Regions from separate parts of the Pseudomonas kurunegalensis genome, predicted to be linked through region 3. Evidence: riboswitches for the same ligand, from Rfam matches in the RefSeq annotation. Region 3 holds a riboswitch; each other region holds the start of a gene.
What was found. A riboswitch is a leader RNA that binds a small molecule or an ion and turns the genes downstream of it on or off. The one in region 3 is predicted to bind cobalamin.
Positions count from the first base shown of each region.

Region 1: linked by a shared signal. The riboswitch ahead of cobW (cobalamin biosynthesis protein CobW) and the one ahead of QQ992_RS12270 (CbtB domain-containing protein) in region 3 are both predicted to bind cobalamin.
Region 2: linked by a shared signal. The riboswitch ahead of QQ992_RS09990 (ABC transporter substrate-binding protein) and the one ahead of QQ992_RS12270 (CbtB domain-containing protein) in region 3 are both predicted to bind cobalamin.

Region 1 is NZ_CP127871.1:2,617,603-2,622,679, reverse strand. Features, by position in the region: gene cobN (cobaltochelatase subunit CobN) at 1-1,648, opposite strand, end outside; gene cobW (cobalamin biosynthesis protein CobW) at 1,652-2,719, opposite strand; cobalamin riboswitch at 2,820-3,033, opposite strand; gene QQ992_RS11730 (glyoxalase superfamily protein) at 3,134-3,511, shown strand; gene QQ992_RS11725 (ATP-binding cassette domain-containing protein) at 3,788-5,077, shown strand, end outside.
Region 2 is NZ_CP127871.1:2,213,366-2,218,442, forward strand. Features, by position in the region: gene QQ992_RS09980 (ABC transporter ATP-binding protein) at 1-652, opposite strand, end outside; gene QQ992_RS09985 (FecCD family ABC transporter permease) at 649-1,665, opposite strand; gene QQ992_RS09990 (ABC transporter substrate-binding protein) at 1,665-2,675, opposite strand; cobalamin riboswitch at 2,786-2,984, opposite strand; gene QQ992_RS09995 (acetyltransferase domain-containing protein) at 3,013-4,179, opposite strand; gene QQ992_RS10000 (TonB-dependent receptor) at 4,383-5,077, opposite strand, start outside.
Region 3 is NZ_CP127871.1:2,749,959-2,755,035, reverse strand. Features, by position in the region: gene QQ992_RS12280 (TonB-dependent receptor) at 1-1,284, opposite strand, end outside; gene QQ992_RS12275 (LacI family DNA-binding transcriptional regulator) at 1,545-2,591, shown strand; cobalamin riboswitch at 2,645-2,868, shown strand; gene QQ992_RS12270 (CbtB domain-containing protein) at 2,962-3,150, shown strand; gene QQ992_RS12265 (CbtA family protein) at 3,160-3,846, shown strand; gene QQ992_RS12260 (cobalamin biosynthesis protein) at 3,846-4,232, shown strand; gene cobM (precorrin-4 C(11)-methyltransferase) at 4,266-5,018, shown strand.

The DNA.
Region 1 (5,077 bases), 130 kb from region 3:
CGACGTGGATCACTGCATCGGCGGCAAAGGCATGGCGTAGCCAGAAGTGAAACGCCAGGTAGCCATGCGGCGGCACCAGGTCGGGGTCGTGGTAGACCGCGCTCGGGTCTACCTGGTAGCCCCGGGCTGGCTGAATGCCGACGAAGGTCAGGCCATAGCGCAAGCCAGCCACCATCAGCCGGCCGCTGCGGTACATCGGGTCCTGCTCGGGCGGTCCCCAACGCTCAAGTACGGCCTGGCGGTTGGCCTCGGGCAAGCGCTCGAAGGCAATCTGGTAATCGGCCAGGCTCAGGCTCTGGGCGCAGGGGCGCAGGTCGAGGTGGTCGAGGTCATTGGTCACGCCGCCAAGCAGCTGGTGGATCAATTGCGTGCCGCTGCCCGGCAATTCGGCCAACGGATAGCCTTCGGCCTGCAGTGCCTTGAGAATGTTCAAGGCGGCGGCAGGTGTGTCCAGGCCGACGCCATTGCCAATGCGGCCATCGCGGGTTGGGTAGTTGGCCAGCACCAGGGCCACGCGCTTCTGCGCATTGGGCAGGCGCGCCAGCTCAACCCAGCGGCGGGCCAGCTCGGCCACGAAGTCCATGCGTTCGGGGTGGGCGCGGTAGCACACCACATCGGACTGGCTGCGCTCGCTGCGCCAGGCCATGTCCTTGAAACTGACCGGCCGGGTGATGATGCGCCCGTCCAGCTCAGGCAAGGCAATGTGCATGGCCAAGTCGCGCGCACCCAACCCCTGCTCGCTGGCTTCCCAGCCGGGCTGGTTGTCCTGTGCGCAAATGGCCTGCAATACCGGGATGTCGCGGCGGAACGGGCGCAGGTTGGGGCGCTCGGGGCTGGACAGGGCAAAGCCTGTGGTATTGACCAGCACTTCGGCGCCGACCTCGTCCAGCCAGGCTTCGACCTGCTCCAGGCAGGCGCTTTCCTTGAGGCTGGCCACCGCGATCGGCAACGGGTTCAGCCCGGCAGCCTGCAGGCGCTGGCAGAACACGTCGATAAACGCGGTGTTGGCCGCCTGCAAGTGCGAGCGATAAAACAGCAGCGGCGCTACCGGGTGCTCGGGGTGCCAATGCGGGTACCAGTCTTCCAGCGTGGTGCTGCCCTTGGCCGGGTGATACACCGCCGTGCGCGGCAAGGGCTGCGGCTCCTCCCAGGCATAGTCACGGCCCAGCCACTGGCTGGCCAGGCAGTTGAACAGGTTGATGGCGTTGGCCTTGCCGCCCTGGCGCAAGTAATGCCAGAGGCGTTCGGCCTGCTCGCCACCGACAGTGCCCAGGGAGGTCAGCTCCGGGTCCGGGCGGTCATCGCCCGGCACCAGAATCAGCTGCACGCCACGGGCGGCCAGCTCGACCAGTTGCTCGACGCCATAGCGCCAGTAACCGACGCCGCCGTGCAGCGACACCAGGATGACTTTGGCATGGCGCAGCACCTGGTCGACATACAGGTCGACCGACGCGTGGTTTTGCACCTGCATCGGGTTGGCCAGACGCAGGCTGGGGAAGTCGTCTGGCAATTGCTCGGCGGTATCGGCGAGCATTGCCAGGTGTGAATCGCCGCTGCAGAGAATCACCAGCTCGGCGGGTGTCTGGCCGAGGTCGGCAATGCTGTCATCCGGCACGAAGCCGCCGGGCTGGGTCCGCAGCAGGTGCATGGGTCAGGCGCCCAGGGCCTGGCGCAGGCGCGCTTCCAGTTGGGCTGCATCGAGGTCCTGGCCGATCAGCACCAGGCGGGTGATGCGTGGCTCGTCGGCACGCCAGGCGCGGTCGAAGTGCTTGTCGAAACGGGTCCCCACGCCTTGCACCAGCAGGCGCATCGGTTTGCCCGGGATAGCGGCGAAGCCTTTGGCGCGCAGGATGCCGAACTCGACCACCAGCTGGGTCAGGGCGTCGAGCAGCAGGCTTTCGTCGGCTTCCGGCAGGTCGATGGAGATGGAATCGAAGGCATCGTGGTCATGATCATCATGGTCGTCACCGTCGTGGTGCGAGTCATGGTGGGTACGGCGGCCATCGATGTGCACTTCGGACTCGGCGCCCACGCCCAGCAGCACGTCCAGCGGCAGCTTGCCGCTGCTGGCTTCGATCACCTTGACGGCTGGCGGCAGCTCTTCGGCCACTTCGGCACGGACCTTGGCCAGGCCTTCGGCATCGATCAGGTCAGCCTTGTTCAGTACCACCAGGTCGGCGCTGGCCAACTGGTCGGCGAACAGTTCGTGCAGGGGCGATTCGTGGTCCAGGTTAGGGTCGAGCTTGCGCTGGGCATCGACCTGGTCCGGGTAGGCAGCGAACGTACCGGCCGCCACGGCCGGGCTGTCGACTACGGTGATGACCGCATCGACGGTGCAGGCATTGCGGATTTCTGGCCACTGGAAGGCTTGCACCAGCGGTTTGGGCAGGGCCAGGCCGCTGGTTTCGATCAGGATGTGGTCCAGGTCGCCACGGCGTGCCACCAGCTCGCGCATCACCGGGAAGAACTCTTCCTGCACGGTGCAGCACAGGCAGCCGTTGGCCAGCTCGTAGACGCGGCCACTGGCTTCTTCTTCGGTGCAGCCGATGCTGCACTGCTTGAGGATTTCGCCGTCGATGCCCAGTTCGCCGAATTCGTTGACGATGACCGCAATGCGACGGCCCTGGGCGTTGTCGAGCATGTGGCGCAGCAAGGTGGTCTTGCCCGAGCCGAGGAAGCCGGTGACGATGGTAACGGGGAGCTTGGCCAGTGTTTTCATGTCGCAGTGCCCTTGGCAGTGTGGCGCGGGCATGCAGGACGACAGCCACGGGCCAGGCCGGCCGGGCTTGTTCGCCACCGGATCACCCCGCCCGGTTTAAAGTCGAAAACGTGACGAGGCAGGTCTCCTGGCTCGCACCGTTCCATAGGCCTGGCAAACAGCAGGCTGTGGCGGGATGACGCCTTCCCGCGCGCGGGCGCAGTGGCTGTGTCGATCCGTTATCGGTGCTTACAGTTGCGGGGGCAGCCGCGGCTTGTACCGCGTTCCCGTCTTAGCTTCGGCCTGGCCGAAGAACCTCGAAGTGGCAAGGCTACGCAGTGGCTGGCGGGTGGTCAACCGTTGCGCAGCGCTGGCTGACCACAAGGCACCCAACTGCGTTACAGTGGCGCCTTCACCCACGGTCAAGGACGCCCCATGCACCTCGCCCCCGCCATACCGGTACTGCGCATCTTCTCGGTCGACAAGGCCAAGGAGTTCTACCTTGATTTCCTCGGTTTCAGCGTGGACTGGGAGCACCGCTTCAGCCCGGACCTGCCCCTGTATGTGCAAATTCACCGCGACGGGCTGATTTTGCACCTTTCCGAGCACCACGGTGACGCCTGTCCCGGCTCCACCGTGTTCGCCCGCATCGACGACCTGCGCGCGCTGGAGCGTGAACTGCAGGCTAAACAGTACGGCTACGCTCGCCCCGAAGCCGAACGCCTGGACTGGGGCCTGCAGATGCAGGTGTATGACCCGTTTGGCAACCGCCTGCGCTTTTGCCAGCAGATCGATGACGAGGCCAACCCTTGAAGGGATTGACTGAAGTCCTGCTGCGCCTGTGAGATCGAGCGCCGCCCGCGCGGCGCTCGATCTCACAGGCGCCAAAAATGCCGTGGAGAACGCCTTCGACCCTCATAAAATTACAACGCGCAGTGGTTTACCCGCCCCCGCCATTCCATTAGGATCCCCATTCACCCCATCACGAGGTGTTCGTCCAATGCGCCACTAATGCCGCCGTCCCCTTCGACGGCCAGTCTTCAGCCTCCGGTTCGCTCCGGAGATGTCGCGGCATTTGTGGAGTTGTGCATGACGAACACGTCAATCCTGACGCTGGACAGCGTCTCTCTGACCTTGCCGGATGGCAGGCAGCTGTTTACCGACCTTAACGAAACCTTTGACCACCGCCGCACTGGCCTGGTCGGGCGCAATGGTGTGGGCAAGAGTTTGCTCGGGCAAATTCTGGCCGGCCAGCGCGAACCGAGCAGCGGCCATTGTCGACGCCTTGGCCGTATTCACCTGCTGAACCAGCAGGTGATCGAGCAGAGCGCCACGGTTGCCGACCTGGCCCAGGCCGGCACGCTGATCGCAGCGCTGGCGCGTATCGAGCAAGGCAGCATCACCCCCCAGGATTTCGACACCGTAGGCGAGCGCTGGGATATCCGCGAGCAATTGCAGGCGCACCTGCAGCGCCACGGTCTGGGCCAACTCGACTGGCGTCAGCCCGCCAACAGCCTGAGCGGTGGCCAGGCCATGCGCGTCGCGCTGATTGGCGCGTGGCTGAGCAATGCCGACTACCTGATTCTCGACGAACCCAGCAATCACCTGGACAGCGAAGCCCGCGCTCAGCTGCTGGGCATGATCGAAGCCTGGGACCGGGGCCTGCTGGTGATCAGCCACGACCGCAGCCTGCTGGGGCACATGGTGCGTATCGTCGAGCTGTCCAGCCTGGGGTTGCAGGCCTATGGCGGCAATTACAGCTTCTATACAGAACAAAAGGCCAGCCAGACAACCCAGGCCCAGCAGCAACTCGCCCGGTTGAAGCAGGCACAGCAACGCCAGGCCCGTGAACTGCAACGCCAGCGCGAAGACCTGGAGCGCCATCAGGCCCGGGCCGGGCGCCAGGCCAGGCACGCCAATCAGGCCAAAATCCTGGTCGATCGCCAGCAGGAGCGCAGCCAGGTCACGGCGGGCAAGCAGCGCCGCGACCACGGCGAAGCCCGGCAGGCCTTGCATGACCAAGTGCGCGATGCCGCCCGCAAGGTCGAGCAGGACACCGCCATTACCTTGCATGCCCCCACACCTCAGCGCCATGCAGGCCGCGAAGTGCTGGCCCTCCAGGCGCTTCGCCTGCCCCGTGGCACCCGCAAACCGCTCGACCTGCGCGTGTGCCTGGGCCAGCGGGTGGGTTTGGTCGGGGCCAATGGCAGCGGCAAGTCCACCCTGCTCAGGCTGCTGAACGGGGAATTACCGGCATCGCCTGACAACGTGCGCCTCACGGGCGAGACGGCCCTGCTCGACCAGCATTGCAGCACGCTATGCGGCCACAGCAGTGTGCTCGACCACCTGGGCAAGGCCAACCCGGCAATGGCCCAGGGC
Region 2 (5,077 bases), 540 kb from region 3:
TGTCGAGTACGGCCACGCGGTCGCAGGTGAGCGCCTGGTTGAGGTCGTGCAGCGCTACCAGGGTGGTGACCGGCAGGGCCTGGACCTGTTGCAACAGGCTCAGCTGGTGCTGGATGTCCAGGTGGTTGGTCGGCTCGTCCAGCAGGAGTACTTGTGGCCGTTGCGCCAGGGCGCGGGCGATGTGCACGCGCTGGCGCTCGCCACCGGACAATGAGCCCCAAAGGCGTGTGCGCAGGTGCAGGGCGTCGAGGTCAGCCAGCGCCTGCTCGACGATGGCACGGTCTTCTTGTGAGAACGGAGCCAGTGCTGACAGCCAAGGTGTACGGCCCAAGGCCACGGCGTCGAACACACGGATTGCATCGAGGGTGTCGGCCTGTTGTTCGACCAGTGCCAGGGCCTGCGCCACACGGCGTCGGGGCAGCTGTGCCAGTGGTTCGCCCAGCAGGTGCACGCTGCCGCTGGCCGGCTTGCGCAGCCCGGCCAGCAACTTGAGCAGCGAAGACTTGCCTGAGCCGTTGGGGCCGACAATGCCCAGCGTTTCGCCCGCGACAACGTTCAGCTCGATACCGCTGAGCACGGTACTACCGGCCAGTTGCAACCCCAGGCCCTGGCAACTCAGGGGTGAAATCTGTACGGCGGTCATGACGGTCATGAGCGCCCCCGGCGGCTGACCAGAATCAGCGCGAAGACCGGTGCGCCGATCAGCGCGGTGACCACCCCCACAGGGATCACCTGGCCCGCAATCAAGGTGCGCGAAAGCACGTCGGCGGCAATCAGGAACAGCGCGCCACCCAGTGCGCTGGCGGGCAGCAGGCGGCTGTGCCCGGGGCCCAGCAGCAGGCGCAGGGCGTGGGGAATGACCAGCCCGACAAACCCGATGGCACCGACGATGGACACCATCACCGCCGTCACCAGCGCCGCGCAGCTGATCAGCAGTAGCTGGGTGCGCCGCACCGGGATGCCCAGCGAAGCAGCCGAATCGGCGCCGAAGGTAAAAGCATCCAGCGCACGGCGGTGCAACAGGCACACCACCAGGCCGAACAGTGCCACCGGCACGGCCAGCCACACCGATGGCCAACGCACCCCGCTGAGGTTGCCCATCAGCCAGAACAGGATGCCGCGTGCCTGTTCGGCAGTGGCCGACTTGGTGATCAGAAAGGCGGTCAGCGCGTTGAACAGTTGCGAGCCGGCAATGCCGGCAAGGATGACCTGAGCGTTGTTGTTGCCGGGGCCGGCCGCGCGGGCCAGTACCAGTACAAGGGTGAATGCGGCCAGTGCGCCGATGAACGCCCCGGCGGACATGCTCAATGCCAGGCCTCCCAGCCCCAGCAGGCCGACCAGTACCGCGCCGGTCGAGGCGCCGGCAGAAAGCCCCAGCAGATAAGGCTCGGCCAAGGGGTTGCGCAACAGCGCCTGGAGGATCACGCCACACGTCGCCAGGCCGGCACCGCAAGCAGCGGCGACCAGGGTGCGGGTAAGGCGGTAGTTCCAGACGATGCCGGCGTCGATCGGGTCGACCGGGTAGCCGGCCTGCCACAGGTGGTTGGCCAGCACCTGGCCAACCACACTGGGCGACAGGTTGGTTTCGCCAATGGCGGTGCCGGCCAGCAAGGCGGCCAGCAGGGCTGCAAGGGCGACCGCGATGCAAGGTAACAGGCGAATCATCACTGGGCTGCTTTACCGCTGGCAAAGGCTGCAGACAACGTCTGCAGGCCGCTGAACAGACGGATGCCGGCCTGCATGGCATCGGCGTCGAGGATGATGATGCGGTCGTGCTTCACCGCGTCCATGTTGCGGGTCACCGGGTCGCTACGCAGGAATTCGAGCTTTTTCTGGTAGTCGTCGGCGGGGAAGCGGCGGCGGTCCATGCGCGCGATGATCAGCCAGGTGGGGTTGGCCTTGGCCAAGGTTTCCCAGCCTACAGTGGGCCATTCCTCCGTGGACTCGACCACGTTGCGCACGCCCAGGGTGCGCAGCATGAAGTCGGCGACGCCCTGGCGGCCGGCCACGTACGGGTCGATGTCGAGGTCGGCGCTGGAGAACCAGAACAGTGCCGAGGTGGCGGACAGGTCCTTGCCCGCCAGTTGTGCCTTGGCGCTGTCCAGGCGGCCCTTGAGCTCGGCATTCAGGGCAGTGCCGCGGTCTTGCACATCGAAGATCTCGGCCAGCTGGCTGACGCTCTTGTAGATGCTGCCTACCTGGAACGCTTGCAGGCGAGTACCGTCGGCGCCGACCAGGTTGTCCTTGCCTTCGCAGTCCGAAGGCAGCAGGTAGGTGGGTATCTTCAGCTCGTCGAACTGTTCGCGGGTGCCGACCACACCCTGTGCGCCGACCATCCATTCGAACTGTACCGCGACCAGTTGCGGGCGCTTGCCCACTACGGCCTCGAAGCTTGGGTCGTTGTCAGCCAGGCGCGGCACCTTGTCGTTCTGCGCCTTGTATTCGGGCAGTACGTTGTTGAACCACAACGAGGTGCCAGCCAGTTTGTCACCCAGGCCCAGTGCGTAGAGCATTTCAGTGCCGGCCTGGCCGATGGTGACGGCGCGTTGCGGCGCCTGGGCGAACGTCTGCGGCCTGCCGCAATTCTCGACGGTAAGCGGGTAATGGGTGGCGGCGGCCTGGGCCAGGCCAGTGAGGCCAAGGCCGGCGAGCAGGGTGGCGAAACGGGGCAGCATGCTGGGCGATCTCCTATCGGACAGTTCGGGTGAGGAACGCACGGACAGGCATCGCCGCGCCCCGCCGTTGGCAGGGGCAACACGGATGGCCAATCCCGGACACCCCGCCGGTTGGTGAATGTAGGCCGGCAGGTCTCCTGACTGGTGCGTCATGGCCCGGCTCCAGCCTTCCCGGGCAATTACGCCCAGTGGCATCGATGGAGCAGGCTCGGCACCTACAGTTGCGGGGGCAGTTCCGTTTGGCCCGTGTTGGCGGGCCTGGGATTCCCTATTAATTCCGTGGTGGAAACCGGCGGCCCGCATGGTAGACCATCACGCCGCCGGGTGAAAACGCTTTTCAGAAGTACTTCAGCCAGGTGATGTCGCGACGGCGCGCTTTCAGGCGGGCGAACTTGCGCACCGGCAGGTACAGCGATGCGGCCAGCAGGATGGCGCTCAGCCACACGGCGGCGATGCCATCGAAACCGAAATAGTCGCCATGGTTGAGGCCGAACAGCGCCACGCTGGCCAGGTACAGCAGCTTCAGCACGTACAGGTGCAGCAGGTAGAAGAACATCGGCGCAGCACCAAACACCGCCAGCACGCTGATCCAGCGGGCCTGGCCGGCGCGTTCGAAGGCGCGCAGCAACAGCAGGCCGCAGCCCAGGGTCAGGGCCAGGAACAGCAGTGACGGCGGGTATTTGGTGATGTTGAAAAAGCTCATCAGGGTTTGCGTGAAGGTTGGGTAGCCGCTCCAGGGCGCCTCGCCATAGCCGTTGAACATACGCAACACGACAAAGCCCAGCAACGCGACCAGGCCGCCCAGCAGCAGACGGTGCTGACGTTCGCCGGCCTCGCTGCCTCGGGCGAACCACGGGCCCAGGCCGTAGCCCAGGGCGATGACGCCGATCCACGGCAGCACCGGGTAGGACGTGCGCAGGCGCAGGGTGTCGGAAAATTCCAGCCAGCCACGGTCATGCAGGATCGCCCACGGCACATGCAAGGCCGATTCCACGCCGAAGTGCAGGCCATCGAGCAGGTTATGGCCGGCGACGATGGTGGCGCCCAGGGCGAGCAGAGCGGCGCGTGGCAGCCATACCAGCAGCGACAGGGCGATCATGCTGATGCCAATCGCCCAGATGACTTGCAGGTAGATGACGCTGGGCGGCAGCTGAAAGGTCCAGGCGAAGTTGACCAGGGTGAACTCCAGCGCCACCAGAAACAGCCCGCGTTTGAACAGGAACGCCGACACATCGCCACGGCCCTGATGCTTTTCGCCGTACAGCCAGGCCGACAGGCCGGTCAGCAGGACGAACACCGGCGCGCAGAGGTGGGCCAACGTGCGGCTGATGAAGAGCGACGGCTCGGTGGTGTCGATGGCCATCGGGTCGCTAACCTGACGGTGCAGGAAGAAGGTTTCGCGGACGTGATCCAGGAGCATGAACAGAATCACCAGGCCGCGCAGGGCGTCGATGCTCTGCAGGCGCTGGGTGAGCAGGGTGGGGGTGGCGCTGGCGCTTGTCATGGAGGGTCGCTGATAGGAATGAATGTCATGTGAAACGTTATCTTATAACTAAATGATTACGGGTTGGTAGAGGTTTTTGTGTTACCTGTGCGGGCCTCTTCGCGGGTAAACCCGCTCCCACAGGAATATCACTGCCCCTGAGAGCTGTGCTGTACCTGTGGGAGCGGGTTTACCCGCGAAGAGGCCCGCACAGGCAATTCACATCAGAAACTGTAATCCACCGTCGCCAAATACGACCGTGGCATCCCCATCAACCACTGCTGTCCACTGAACGCCGACTGCACATACTCCCGGTCGAACAGGTTATTCAACTGCAACCCCAGCCGCACATCCGGCAGCACCTGCCAGGCGACGTTGGCATCGACCACGGTGTACCCAGGCGCGCTCTGGGTATTGGCAGTATTGGCAAAGCGCTCATCCACATAACGCGCACCAATGCCGGCCTCCACCTGCTGCCCGAAGCCTTTGCTCAGCCACAGGTTGGCAGTACGCCGTGGCACATTCGCCGGCCGATTGCCCGCACGGTCCTGCGCTGCACCGCCGACCATTTCGTCAAAGTCATCATACTTGGCGCGCACCAGCGACGCGTTCGCCGACACCTGCCACTGATGCGCCAGCGCCAGTTCCAGGGTCGCCTCCAGGCCATCGGACGTCTGCTGCCCGGCCTGCTGCTTCTCGTGGGTGATCGGGTCGTCCACCAGCAGCTTCTTCTTGACGATGTGGTAGGCCGCCAACGTCCATTCACCGCGACCGTCCCAGAAGCGTTGCTTCAGGCCCACCTCGGTCTGCTTCGCTTCGGTCAGGTCATAGTGCATCTGGGCCGGGCTGAGGCTGATGAGGTTGTTCACCCCATCCTCGCTGGTGGAGTACTGGCCGTACAGCGACAGGTCGTCGGTAA
Region 3 (5,077 bases):
AGTGAAATTGAACGTGTTCTCGCCGAACAGCGCGACACTGTCGTTGGTGGTGGAATAGTCGGCACGGCCACTATTGGCCACACCGCCGTTGACCGACAGGCGTTGGTAGGTCTCTTTGGACGTACCATGCATGTAGAAAGCACCCAGCACATATTCGTTGAACTGCCCTTTGGGCGAGGTCAGGCGAAACTCCTGGCTGTACTGGTCATAGTCCACCGTGCCTTTGTCGTGGGACGCGGTCAGTGGCAGCAAGGCGCGGCGGTCGCCGTCCTGGTACTGGGTGTTGTCCCAGCCGCGCCAGGCGCTGATCGACGTCAGGGTGTAGTCGCCCAGCTGCCAGTCCAGTTGCGCCGACAGCCCCTGGTTCTCGTCCTCGACGTGGGTCTTGAAATCGCTGTTGATGTCGCGGTTGTGGGCGCTTGGCGTCACCGGACGCAACTGGTTGGCGAAGGCGGCGCTGGCGCTGGTGATCACACCGCTGGGCAGGGTGTCTTCGCCTTTCATGTAGTCGGCGATCAGGGTCAGGCGCAGGTCTTCGTTGGGCTCGAACTCCAGCTTGCCGCGGGCGCCTTTGCGCGCGTAGCCATTGACGTCGTGGCCATTGGCAACGTTTTCGACATTGCCGTCATAGTCGCCCCACAGGGTGCTTAACGACCCCTTGAACTGCTCGCTCAGGCGCCCGCCAATACCGAAACGCAGGCGGTTCTCATCGCCACCACCAAAGTGCGAATAGTCCACATAACCCTGGGTCTGTTCAGGGATGGCCTTGCTGACCACGTTCAGCACGCCGGCCGAGGCGTTTTTGCCGAACAGTGTGCCCTGCGGCCCGCGCAGCACCTCGATACGTTCCAGGTCGAGCAGGTCGAGGGTCGACTGGCCCGGGCGGCCGAATACCACGCCATCGACCACCGTGGCCACGGTGGGCTCGACGCCCGGCGAGGTGGAAATGGTGCCCACGCCACGGATGAACAGCGAGGTATCCTTGTTCGAGGCCCCGGCGCGGTAATTGAGCGTAGGCACCTGCTGGACGATGCTGGCCACGTTGTTGCGGTTGTCTCGCTCCAGCTGCTCGCCATCGATCACCGACACTGCCACCGGCACTTCCTGCAATGTGGCTTCGCGGCGTGTGGCTGTCACGGTAACCGCACCCAGTGCAGTGGCCTGCGCAGCCCCCGTTTCAGCAGGCTCGGCTGCTTGGGCCCCCTGCCCGAAAGCGGCCAGCAGGATGGCTGCGGCCAGCGGCCGGCGTTGCGTAGCGGGAAAAGGTGTACGGTTTTTCTGCATGGTGCTCACTGCCTCGGGAAACCAGACCAGGCCCTCATTGACGGGGCCGACACGAAGTTGCTGTGGTTGTCTGGTCTCGCTCGTGCGAGTGGCAGGCGCTTGCCAACAGCAGCGCTTGTTAGCGCTAACATGAGCAAGTATCTGCGGCCATCGTTTAGCACGTCAAATACTTAAAAGTCAGATTTATATGCAATAAAGCTATTTGCCAATCGCTCATCCGTTAGCGCTACCATCGCGCCATTTCCACAGGAGGCAGCCCGGTGAGCCAGGCCAAGGATCCCCCCCGCAAGCGACGCGGCGCAGGCCGTGTCACCCTCGCCGAGGTGGCGCGGGCTGCTGAGGTTTCAGCCATCAGCGTGTCGCGCTACTTCAACCAGCCAGACCAGGTTTCACCGCCGTTGCGTGAACGTATCGAGGCCGCTGTACAGGCGCTGGGCTATGTCCCCAATCTGGTCGCCGGGGGGTTGGCCTCGGCGCGCGGGCGCATCGTGGGCATGGTGATCCCGAACATTTCCGGGCCGATCTTTGCCCAGACCATCCAGGCCTTCAGCGATACCCTCAGCCGGCATGGTTACCAGTTGCTGTTGGCGTCCAGCTATTTCAGCGAAGCGCAGGAAGAAAGCGCGGTGCGGGCGTTTCTTGGCTGGTCGCCGGCGGCGTTGGTGGTGACCAGCCATTTCCACAGCCCGGCCACGGAAAAGATGCTGGCCGACGCAGATGTGCCTGTGGTGGAAATCTGGGACTACCGCCCGGAGCGGGCGCCCTTGCAGGTGGGCTTCCTACATCACCAAGTGGGTGTACAAGCCTGCCGATATCTCCTGGACAAGGGCCATCGGCGCATCGCGTTCGTGCAAAACAGTGCAGCCGGCGACCTGAGTGCGCTGGAGCGGCGCGACGGCTATATCGAGGCACTGGGTGAAGCCGGGCTGGAGCCGTGGGTGTTCGTGCCCTCGGCAGACTGCGCGCCGTTCGAGGCGGGCAAGCAGGCGATGGAAGCATTGATCCGCCGCAATCCACGGCCTGAGGCGATCATCTTCGCCAATGACAACCTGGCGGCCGGCGCCCTGTTAGCCGGCCAGCGCGCCGGCTTGCGCCTGCCTGAAGACATGGCCATTGTCGGCTTTGGCGACTACCCCTTTGCCAACATGCTGCTGCCCAGCCTCACCACCCTGCGCCCGCCCTCCCGGGAGATTGGCGAAGTCGCGGCGCTGCGGGTGCTGCAGCACCTGGGTGTGCTGGCGTGTGACGGTGAGGTCCAGCGGCTGAACCTGTTGGCGTGCGAGTTGATTGCCCGCGAGAGCGCGTGATTCAGGGTACGGCCACTGAGGGTGGCATTGACGCCAAGCCCGCCCCATGCTCTCCTTATGCCTCACGTTCAGGTGCCCCCTTGGGGGTGAAACGGGAAACCGGTGCGTCGCAGGCCCTCCAACAGGGCCGGACAATCCCGGTGCTGCCCCCGCAACGGTAAGCGAGCGAAGCGTCTGTACCACTGTGCCCTTGTAATGCGGCATGGGAAGGTGACGCTTTCCAGGAGCCCTGCTCCTCCTCGCAAGCCCGGAGACCGGCCTGGCGTTCATGAACACCCCGCGGTGGGCGGGCGCTGTTGCATTCCCCTGGGCGACTACGCTCGGGGCTGCCGCGCCTGCCCATTGCCCACAAAAAGCAGAGGAACGCGTCATGCCCGTCACCAGCGCCAAGCAACACAGCCTTGCCACTCCTGTCACCCTCAGCCAGCGCATCGTCATCGCCGTCGGCGCCAGCCTGCTGGGCCTGTGCCTGGTGTACTTTGCCGGCTTCTCGCACATCGAGGCCGTGCACAACGCCGCCCACGACACCCGCCACAGCGCCGCCTTCCCCTGCCACTGAGTACGCCTGATGATCACGCGCATTGCCCGTACTGCGGGCTTCAGCGGGCTGCTTGCGGCCCTGTTGCTGACCTTGCTGCAAAGCTTCTGGGTCGCCCCGCTAATTCTTGAGGCGGAAACCTACGAGTCCTCGGCCCCTGCCGCCCACCACGAGCATGGCAGCGATGTGCCCGCCCATGAGCACAGCGCCGAAGCCTGGTCGCCGGAAGACGGCTGGCAGCGGGTGCTGTCCACCACGGGCGGCAACCTGGTGGTCGCGGTCGGCTTCGCCCTGATCCTTGCCGCCCTGTACAGCCTGCGTGAACCGACACGCGCCGGCACGGGTGCATGGTGGGGGCTGGCCGGCTTCGCCGTGTTCTGCCTTGCTCCGACCTTGGGCCTGCCACCCGAACTGCCCGGTACGGCAGCCGCCGACCTAGGGCAACGCCAAGCCTGGTGGATCGGCACAGCCAGTGCCACCGCACTGGGCCTGGCCTTGCTGGTGTTCGCTCGCCACTGGCTGCTGAAAGCGCTGGGCGCCGTGCTGCTGGTAATCCCCCATGTGATTGGCGCACCACAACCCGAAGTGCATGAAAGCCTGGCCCCAGAAGCACTGGAAACCCAGTTCAAAGTGGCCTCCTGGCTGACCAACGCCGCCTTCTGGCTGGCCTTGGGCCTGCTCAGCGCCTGGCTGTTCCGCCGTTCCAGCCGGGCCTGATGCCGCCCTTCTACGCCGGCTTTGGCTGCCGCCGGGGTTGCCCGGCGGATACCCTGCAACGCTTGCTGGACCAGGCCCTGGACAACCAGGGCCTGGCATTGGCCGACCTGCGCGGTATCGCCAGCATCAGCCTGAAGGCCGACGAACCTGGCTTGCTACAGATGGCCGATCGCCTCGGTTTGCCCTTGGTGCTGTACCATAGCGTGCAACTGCAACCTTACGAACCCCTGCTCAGCCACCGCTCCGCCGCCGCCCATGCCCACAGCGGCTGCTGGGGCGTGGCCGAGAGCGCAGCACTGGCGCTGGCCAGCCAGCACCTTGGCACGGCCAGGTTGCTGCTGCCCCGCCAGGTGCTTGGCCCGGCGACCCTCGCCCTGGCCGGCTGAGCGCTTCCCCCCTCTTTCCTGCAAGGACTTTCCATGACGGTCTATTTCATTGGCGCCGGTCCCGGCGACCCGGAACTGATCACGGTCAAGGGCCAACGGCTGATTCGCCAGTGCCCGGTGATTATCTACGCCGGCTCACTGGTACCCGCCGCCGTGCTCGAAGGCCATCAGGCCGAGACCGTGATCAACAGCGCCGAACTGCACCTGGAACAGATTGTCAGCGCCATGCGCACCGCCCACGAACAAGGTAAGGATGTAGCCCGTGTACACAGCGGCGACCCTGGCCTGTACGGCGCCATCGGCGAGCAGATCCGCCACCTGCAAGCGCTGGGCATCGATTACCAGATCATCCCCGGGGTCACCGCCACGGCAGCCAGCGCCGCCCTGCTCGGCTGCGAACTGACCCTGCCGCAGGTGGCGCAAACGGTGATCCTCACCCGTTACGGCGACAGCTCCCCCATGCCGCCCGGCGAGCAACTGGGTGACCTGGCGCGCCATGGCAGCACCTTGGCGATTCACCTGGGGGTCAAGCACCTCTCGCGCATTGTCGAAGAGCTGCTGCCACACTACGGCGCGCACTGCCCGGTAGCGGTGGTGCACCGGGCCACCTGGCCTGACCAGGACTGGGTACGTGGCAACCTCGGTGATATCGTCGAACGCGTCGCGGCCAAGCGTTTCCGGCGCACGGCACTGATCCTGGTAGGTCATGTGCTGGGGGATACGCTGTTCGCCGAGTCGGCCTTGTACCGTGCCGGCCATGCCCACCTGTATCGCCCAGCCGACTGAGCATTGCCAGCCTTGCCACGGGCGTAGCAGACTCCGGGTTCCCGCCTGCGAACAGGAGT